2 regions of the Alteromonas sp. ABV2_168 genome follow, and region 2 is predicted to be linked to the other one. Evidence: riboswitches for the same ligand, from Rfam matches in the RefSeq annotation. Region 2 holds a riboswitch; the other holds the start of a gene.

What was found. Region 2 has a riboswitch for cyclic di-GMP ahead of ACXAH4_RS15795 (hypothetical protein). Riboswitches for the same ligand answer to the same signal wherever they lie in the genome.
Region 1: it holds a riboswitch for cyclic di-GMP, as region 2 does, so the genes downstream of both, ACXAH4_RS14360 (AAA family ATPase) here and ACXAH4_RS15795 (hypothetical protein) in region 2, are expected to answer to the same signal.

What each region holds. Positions count from the first base shown of each region.
Region 1 covers NZ_JBSWYQ010000009.1:135,220-139,950, forward strand. Annotated here, with positions in the region: gene ACXAH4_RS14350 (YybH family protein) at 1-362, opposite strand, end outside; gene ACXAH4_RS14355 (alpha/beta hydrolase) at 616-1,662, opposite strand; cyclic di-GMP riboswitch class I at 1,929-2,018, shown strand; gene ACXAH4_RS14360 (AAA family ATPase) at 2,114-2,809, shown strand; gene ACXAH4_RS14365 (replication protein RepA) at 2,769-3,101, shown strand; gene ACXAH4_RS14370 (GGDEF domain-containing protein) at 3,228-4,445, shown strand; gene prsR (PEP-CTERM-box response regulator transcription factor) at 4,456-4,731, opposite strand, start outside.
Region 2 covers NZ_JBSWYQ010000010.1:213,068-217,798, forward strand. Annotated here, with positions in the region: gene ACXAH4_RS15790 (TonB-dependent receptor) at 1-1,604, opposite strand, end outside; TPP riboswitch at 1,662-1,764, opposite strand; gene ACXAH4_RS15795 (hypothetical protein) at 1,888-2,568, opposite strand; cyclic di-GMP riboswitch class I at 2,614-2,695, opposite strand; gene ACXAH4_RS15800 (helix-turn-helix domain-containing protein) at 2,883-4,667, shown strand; gene ACXAH4_RS15805 (acyl-CoA thioesterase) at 4,727-4,731, opposite strand, start outside.

The sequences.
Region 1 (4,731 bases), on a different contig from region 2:
TCAACGCCGAAGAAGTTATCGATGGCGCATTGCCACTTACCTTCTGCATTTTTTCTGAATACATAAATGGCTTTTTTCACATTGCAGTCCACCGAGCCGGTTGCATTCAGGTACAGCTTGCTTATGACCAGCGCAGTGTCACCGGCTTCAATGACAACCTCGTCGCCCTGCGAGACGATATGTTCAGGCATATACCGTTGTTTAAAAGCTCTGAGGGCACGCTGCAGATCAGAGCGTGAGGATACCCGAGGTTTATCAACCAGAAAGGCGTCTTCACAATACAGGGTTTGTAATGCAGTTAAGTCGTTATTATTAACTGCATCGTGCATGGCATGTAATTGCCGGGTTACCGGGTGAGTCATGGCTGTCGTCTCCGTATTTTGTTAAAACCACGAAGACGAAAACAAAAAACCCGCCTTCGCGGCGGGTTTTCTTCAGTTCATTTACGTACTAACGAACCCGCCAATTGCTGAGAATAGCGAGTAGAATAATGAGTGCAGATTGTGGCTTGCCTGATTGTGACAAAGTTTGAAAAATCATGTTGACCAGTTTGCAATGTTAGTTCGTAGCGATAATGGAGTTAAATTAATCAATCCCGGGCACTGTGTCAATCAATTAACCGGCTTTCTGTGCCGCTTCATCCATAAAGCTGCCCAGCATCATAATCATCTGGCGAAAAAGCGGATTAGCGCCGGGAGCCGCACAGGGATCACGTAAATCCACACCGGATTTATCGAAATGCATATCACTGAGCATTTTCCTATTCACCACCACATCGGCATGGCATAATTTATAACTCTCATCGATGATAAAAAAGGTATTGGTTTTCGTGGTTGCCCGCGACATTAAATCTTCAATACCGGTAATAGGCGTAGTGGTGTCTGCCTGAGAATGTGCGGCAAATACCGGTACGTCTATAGTTTTCCCCTGTTCAAACAGGTCTCTCACATCATCAATCACTTCCATCAGTTCAAGTCCGGAAAAACTGGCAATGGTGGGATATTTATACGGATTCGGCCCCTTTGTTTCATAGTGACCGTCAAGAAACCTGGCGACCCACTGAATTCCCCATATCCCGGATAACCGCTCTACGCCGCTGTCGAGTGCCAGAGCACCGGAAAATAACATCAGGCCGTCAATGTTGTCAGGGTGATGCAAATAATGCTGAACAGAGAGCGCGCCGCCGGTGGAAAAGCCGCCCAGATAAACGTGCTTACCAAGTTGCGGTGCCAGCGCCATGACATCACTCAGGTGTGCACCCCAGCGTTCTGCCAGATTGCTGTCGCTCATTTCATCGCTGGCATCCAGTTGGCCGTGTCCTACGTTTAAAGGCACAATAACGTTGTAACCTTTGTCGTGCAGCGCCCGTGCAATGCCAGACATATAAAACGGCGAATCGCTCAATCCGTGAAGCAGAACAACCACTGTATCGACAGGTTTACCGTGATGCAGAATATACGGCGCATTACCATCGTTGCGAAGAGCAGGAGAACACACACTGAAACGCTGAAATGTGGGGTTCATGCATGCCCTGATCTGGCCGAAACGTTCTTCATAGAGATGACTGAATGAATCAAACGCTTCATCCATTGCATTATTCTGCCCGAAACTGACTGTGCTGAATGCCAGCAGAAACAAACTCAACAGGGATGTTTTTACCACTCCCTTCTCCTTATTTGCGGGTATAGTTTTCAATAACACCATGTGTTGGCATATTAACAGATATAACTTTAATTAGAATGATTTACACGGGCGAACCGCGGATTTCCAAGTCCTGCAGCCCGTTTGTCGCCACCGGCCACCTGGTCTGACAGGTATATTTTTTTATTCTTAAATATCGTGAGGCATGCGGCGCACACCGTTTGTTTTGACTAGTATCCTGATTACCGGTAAGCCATGGCATCTCCGCCGCTTACCCGAAAATGTACTGTTGAAAAAGGCAAAGCGGTGCGAAAGCCCGTGACGCAAAGCCTCCGGTCTGCCATCTGATTACAGATAATGATAGCGGGGTTACCGAACAAGCATAGTCCTTAATCCGGCTCATGTTCACTTTTTCAGTCACATTCGTTAACCGTTTATCCGTGATGACGGATCAAAAGTTGAGGAACGAACGATGATCGTTTTGGTTGGTGGCGAGAAAGGCGGCAGTGGCAAAAGCTGCCTTGCACAAAATATCGCTGTTTATCTGAGAACTGAAAAAAATGCCAGTGTACTGATGGTCGACTGCGATCCGCAGCGCACTACTTCAGACTGGATTCAGGAACGCAAAGCTAATGATAAATTGCCGTCGATTAACTGCGTGCAGTTGTACGGCAAGATCCGCAACGAATTACTGAGCCTGCGCGAGCACTACGATTACGTAGTCATTGACTGTGGCGGACAGGATAACCTTGCGCTGCGCTCCTCGATGGCAGTGGCTGACCACATTCTTATTCCGTTACGTCCCAAACGGCGGGATCTGAAAACGGTTCCCCATATGGAAGATATTCTTTCAACCTGCAAAATGGTGAATCCCGACATGAATGCTGCTTTTGTAATTACCCAGTGCCCTTCTCTGCCTTCGCTGGGCAGCAGGATCCTGGAAGCAAAAGATGTCTGTCGTTCATTTGAAGTACCGGTACTGGACTCAGTGACATACAGCCGCAATATGTATGACGATTCTGAAGAGTCTGGACAGTCAGTCATGGAAAGTGAGCCGGACGGAAAAGCATCAGCAGAAATTCGCAATATCATTGAAGAACTTCTGTCGCGGAGAGAGGGGAAATCTTATGAGTCTGTGCAGCCTCAAAAAATCCACGCCGTCAGCTAAACCTGTTGAGCCGGTGAGCGTTGATGAATTTATTGACGACGCACTGGCCTACGCAGCAGGTAACCATGTTATCAGGCAGGTCTATCCGGCAACGGACTCTGCTAACAAAGACAACATTACGCCTTGCGGTCCCATGCGACGTGCTACATTTACATTATCTGAAGACGCAATTGAGAAACTTGGAAAGTTGTCGGCAGAAACAGGGATCTGCCGTTCCAGACTCATCAGAATATGGATAGAAAATCAAAGCAGTGAAGACATCAGGCCTTTACTGACAAATAAAACACCCTGACAGACATACCACAAGGTGGCGGCCGGGCGCAGGCGTTTGCATGGAATGCAAAGCGCGCCAATACGCAACAACGGGAGCACGGTGTCACTGTGCTCCCCGGTTTTACTTTTTCTGAACAGGATGAAGATGAAAAGTTATCTGTCAGGCAGTTTGATTACACTGCTTGGATTATTTCCCTCGCTGCTTAGTGCCCAGGGTACGGTCAGACAGGAAGATTTGCAGGCTGCCCCCCCCAGCCGGGAAACCACCGTCGCCCGGTTTATTGCTCACCAGACTGCCGATAATGACATCGCCCCCCGTCTGGACGTGCTGCCTCCGGCCTTTTTCAACTCTGTTGACGAAACCATCGCCAGACTGGAACACCAGATGGACACGGAGCAGGCGATCTACTTTGAGAAGCTGAAAGCCAAAGTGGAGATGGAACGTCAGGCAAGGGATTTCGAGATTCAGGAGAAAAACCGCACTGTTGAACTGGCTCAGGTGCGTCAGCATAACCTGGAAAGTATGTTATCGCTGGGTAGCCTGGTGTCCCTGTTACTATTTCTTTTTTTGCTGTGGAGCCGTTATAACCAGTACCGGCAAAATCAGCGGCTGGCACTGGAAGTCCGCAACCGGACCACTGAGCTGGAGCAGAAAAATCAACAGCTGGAAGAAGCTTATCATGCGCTGGAGCAGGTCAGCATGCGTGATGCACTCACAGGCTTGTATAACCGCAACTTCCTCTCAGCTCAATTGCCGGGTGAGATCAGCCGGGTGCAACATCACTACGCCAGTCTTAATGATGAGACCTTTCCGCCAAATCATGACTTACTCTGCTTTTTAATTGATATAGACCACTTTAAGCAAATCAATGATGAGTACGGTCACCTTGCCGGTGACCGCTTCCTGGTGCAATTCACCGGTATATTAAAAGAAGTGTTCAGGCAGACAGATTTGCTTATCCGCTGGGGTGGCGAAGAATTTCTGGCGGTGTGCCGCAACGCTAACCGTAATGATATGGTGGAACTGGCTGACAGACTTATTGAGGCGGTGCGTCAGAAGCGTTTTCACTTACCAGATGATGTGGTGATCAACGCCACTTGCAGCGTGGGGTTTTGTGCAATGCCTCTGTGTCCCAGAAATCCTTATGAAATGGACTGGGTAAAAACCTTCGCGGTGATGGATTATTGTCTGTACGCAGCAAAAATATCCCAAAGAGACTGTTGGGTGGGCGCCATTGAAGCCTGCAAAGAAAGCGACAATGTTCTGCCGCCCTCTCCGCTGGAAGGGAAGTTCTCACTCACTGATGTGCAGATAAAAACGTCCCTGAACAACCTGGCCAGTATTGAGTGGCCAATGGAATAACCGGCGGGAGTTACACGCCGGTTTTAATGTCTTCCATATGGTATTTGTCGATAAGAGAATACAGGGTCGGCCTGGTCACACCCAGTAACTCTGCAGTCTTTGACATATTTTTATCGGCTGTCTGATAGGCCCGTCTGATAGCACGGCTTTCCGCCATCTCACGGACTTCCCGTAAATTCAGCGTTTCCGGCTCGTTGTCTCCCCGTGGTGCCATAAGGCCCAAATCTTCAGCCTGCACCACAGAGCCTTCAGCCATAATGACGGCAGATTTCAGCTTATTCTGCAT
Region 2 (4,731 bases):
AGCTCCAGTTCTGCCCCTTTATTTGTGCCCACATCGGCATTCGCCGTAATATCGATAAAGGCGGCAGAACCGTCTTCACGTTCCTGAACATCAAAATCGCTGATTTGGGTATCTTCCCTTTCCATGAAGAAAACTGCTGCGCGGGCTGTCAATTCAGGAACAAACAATTTGCCTTTGTACCCTGCCTCATAGTTCCAGTTGTATTCCGCATCAAAGAAGCGGCGCTCGCGGCTAACCTGCTCATCATAGTTAATGCCGGCACCTTTGTAGCCTCTGGATACGCTGGCATACAGGTAGTCCCCTCCCATATCCCAGGTCAGTGCCAGTTTGCCGCCGGTCATGGTCGTGTCATCGTCGTACACAACCTGCGCATTATCAGCATAATCATAGGCATAATTTTCAACACGCAGCGCGGACGTCAGCAATAAAGACGGAGTCAGCTGTGTATCAAGCTGACCGTAAACCGCTGTTGTCTGCGGTTCGAAAGTACTGATAAAGTCGCCGTCAGCATAAGTATACTGACGCAGTAAATCCTGTTCACTCTGATTGATGCGGCCGCCGATAACCCAGGTCGTGGTGTCATTGAAGATTTTTTTATCTTCTGCAGAAGTAAAACGCACCTCGGCAGATTGTTGGGAAACATCCCGGTAATATGCATCAAAGGACGTATAGCCCCAGGGGTGGAAACCGGTGTAGGTCCAGTCTTCGTCGTAGCCGTAAGCGATATCATGACCGGCCATAGTCGCAATGATTTCCAGCAAACCTCCGGCAGTTTCATGATTGATATGTGCACTGACCGCTTTAGTTTCCTGCTCATCAAACCCGGGTTCATCCGACAAGGTGTGACGGTTGTTATCCAGTGAGAAAGCATCGTAACCGTTATTGATATCGTACCAGCGGAAATCCACCGCAACGGATGTTTTGTCAGTCACATCCCACAGTGTTCCCAGCCTTACTGCATTCTCATGAATCCCGTTGGTATCGTCGGCACCCAAAAAGTCATTTTCAATAAAACCGTCACTGCTGTTGTGCACAAATGCTGCACGCCAGGCCAGAGAATCAGACGCTTGTCCGCCATGGGCACCTTCAGCGCGGAAGAAAGATGTGTTTCCCACAGACAATTCAAAATGACTGTCACTCTCTTCTGAAGGGGCATTGCTGACAATCTTAACCGCACCAGCCAGGGCACCGGTTCCGAAGACTGTCGCCTGCGGTCCCCGGTAAACTTCTACCTGCTGTGTATCAAAAAGTACACCTGCTGCAGCAAGACCGGAGAAATCAAAATCGTCGACCAGGAAACTGACTGAAGGATTAATCGGTTCAGCAAACTGGCTGCGCTCACCAATCCCCCGGATCTGAATAAAACGTCCGCGGGATGCGCCGGCCGCAAAATTAACATTCGGCGCAATACTTAATACATTGTCGATATAGGTAGCCTGACGGCTGTCCAGGCGGTTGCCTGATAACACAGAAGCGCTGGCACTGAGTTGATCGAGAGTCGCTGTGCGGAAATCACCGCTGACGGTAATACGTTCGATGTCTGCTGTGTCATCAGCAAAAGCAGGCAGTGCAAGTAGTGCGAGAAGGATTGCGTTTTTTTTCATTAGGATCTCTTTAATCATCAAAAAGATCCGGCTTTACGGCAGGTATTGAGGTTTTCAGATTGCTTTTATCACCATCCCTACGCCGGTATTATCCGGATCAGGTTTAAGGGTTCCCATGGAATGGATCTCAGCCGTAAAGACGGCACCCCTTGGCCTAATGCTTATTACGGAGTCCGCAAATTAAGCGAGGGCAGTCTAACAACTTCAGTGACTTAGTCAAGTTGCCGGCAGCCCCGAAAAAGCAATAAAAAAGCCCGCGATGTGACGTGGCGGGCAATGAAGGTCAGGCGACCTTCTGATTCTGGCGTCTTGTGCGCCATCCCATAAACCCTATTCCCAGAAGGATCAGTGACATGGCGGTTGGCTCACTGACTTCTGTAATAGAGGCATTCCGGAAGCGAACCTTCATATCTCCGCAACCACTGGCTGCATCACAATCGTTAATGAATACGATGTCGGTAATAAGTCCTGACATGTAATCATCCAGAGTAATAGAGAAGGTCTCCCAGGCTGGTTCGCTGGTATAAGTAAAGTCATCCAGACCGAAATTCTGTGTGCCACCCAGAGCAAACGTGCGGCTGGCATCGTTATTCTGTTCACCGGCAGAGAAATCTGCCAGCCAGATCCCGCCAATCTCAGAGTAAGGGTTTGCATTAGTATTGTTGTTGCCCGGGGTCATACGAAATTCAAATGACAACAAAATATCTGAAGCAGAATTGTCTAAGTCCAGGCTCTGGATCCCGAAAGCATCATCCAGGTTTAGTGTGAACCAGCTGTTTTCACGCAGGTTCAGTACGCTGCCATTATTTGTCCAGGTTCCGTAGTTAGACGTGCCACTTTGTTGGTGTGCAGTCAAAGTCTGGGCAGCGAAGTCAATATCGTAGCTGCTGATAATGTTGGCGTTAGCCGTGAATGCCGCACAGAAGCCGGTTAGCAGGGCTGCAGTTTTGATGCTAAATTTCATTTATGTTCCTTGAGCAGTGTGTGCCTGAAAATAGTTAAACAACTTCACTGCAACCCGGCTGTCTTATGGCGGTATAAGACCCGTGGCTTTCCGTCCCTGCCTCACGACAGGTTTGGCGAATCTACTCTGTGGAAGTGACGTTTCCACCAATGAGTCGACGGTTGTAATGATAGGGAGAGGCCCGCAAGTAAAACAGGACACTTCTGAACGAAATCCGGTACAAATTTGTACCAACACAAAATTCACCCTTTTTCTGTCAAGGCACAGGTAATTCTTATATCCTTGACTGAAGGGATCCGGTATTAGGAGCAAACGTGCAGTATCACGGTTTTTTCTGGTCGGCAGTCATCCGCGCTTTATTGAGTCTGAGAAGGGATAACGGACTTGATAACGAATATGACACAACGATGCTCGAAAGCGTCACACAAATAGAAAATGAGAAAATGGACGATGACGGACTGGCGTCTATTCTTCACTCTCTTTGTCCTGCCAGTGAATATGAGACAATTGGCCGCTCCCTGATTGGCTATCTTGATTTCAACAAAATGAGTAATCTGGTGGTGTATCTCACGGCCAGTAAGCATATTGATGACGCACTCCATGTACTGGGGAAACACTACCACTATATTCTGGGCAACAGTGCAGCATTGACCGTAAAAACTGACGGAAATGAAACCTGTCTCCGGTTTCAGCCATCATCACATCCTGTTCTTACCGAATTCCGCTGTTATTTCCTCCTCGCTTTGTGCCGTCACCTGGCCGGCAGAAAATTCGACTTCACCACGGTCACCTTACCGCCATCAGGCGAACAACCGGTCAGCTTATTAAGGCCGGTCAGCAGCGGTGATATCAGACATGAGGGAGTCGTTGTAAGCCTGCTTTTTGATAATAAGTGGTGTACACAGGCGTCGTTTTACTATTCTCAGTCGATTAAAAAAATGCTGGCGGGAAACCTCGACACCAGCAATGATTTGCCATTAAAGCAGCAGGTTAAAGAAGCATTTCTCAAAGCCCCGAGCCCGGCAAGGATCCGTTCGGAATGGGTAGCAACGCAACTCGGTCAGACGGAGTCCGCGTTTCGTCGCCAGTTAAGGCAAGAGTCCATTTCCTTCAGCGCATTACTCAAAGAGTACATTCATGACCAGTCATGTCACCGGTTACTCAGTGGCGAAAAAACGGAAGACACCGCCGCCCGCCTTGGCTTCTCTGACCGCCGATCCTTTGAGCGCAGTTTTAAGGAACATGCCGGGATCAGTGCAGGACAGCTACGCCAGCTTGGCAACCGCCTGCGTTTTCAAAAAGGTAACGGTAATCTCATTAATGTGGTGGAGAACCTGCCTCCCCTGCCCAATTCAATTCAGTCTCTGCTGAATATGGACTGCGAAACAATGACGCTGGCAGATGTGGTCTCACTGATTGAAAAAGATCCGATTTTTCAGGCCCACGTTATGAGCAAGGCCAGCAGAGCGGTTTATGGCTCTGTACCCAAAAATCTTGAACAGGCAATCGGCCGGAATCTCGGGCTCGGCAATATCCGGAATCTTGCCGTAATTTTCGCAGCGCAGCAGTTGCTAACCTCTCAATGCCGGTTTGATAAAGTTAACCTGCTCACCGATGCGATGCTGCTGAGCCTGACTATCTTTCAGCGCCTGTTCGGTTTTAACCGCTTAAACGAGGACCAAACTGAGCAGGTCAAACAGCTTTTACTGTTTGGCACGTTATCCCTGTTTCTAATTTTTCACGACGAATGTCTGTTTTCAGACGGCGCAGTCACTCACTGGGATGAAAGCGCTTCATTTGACGTTTTCCTTAACCGTATCAATGATGAATACGGCGTTTGCCTGTATGGTGCCACATCGTTAATGTTACTGAGATGGGGTTTTAACAGTGCAGTGAATCAGCAATTGTGGAAACTGTGCAGCAACGACGAAAATGGAAATTCTGACAGCCTTACGGGCCAGATCACACTGTGTCATACCATCGCATTCAATCTGCTGAATTCACAGGAAACACCTGAATACAGTCAGGATACGCTGACTAAGGTGCAAAGTGAGATGCTGGAAGAGATCGTGACGAGGTGGCGGGTTTCAGCGGCCTGAGATCAATGATCAGTGCCGCTTACCCGCATCAGAACTTGTGAGCAGGTGGCTTTAACCGTTTATT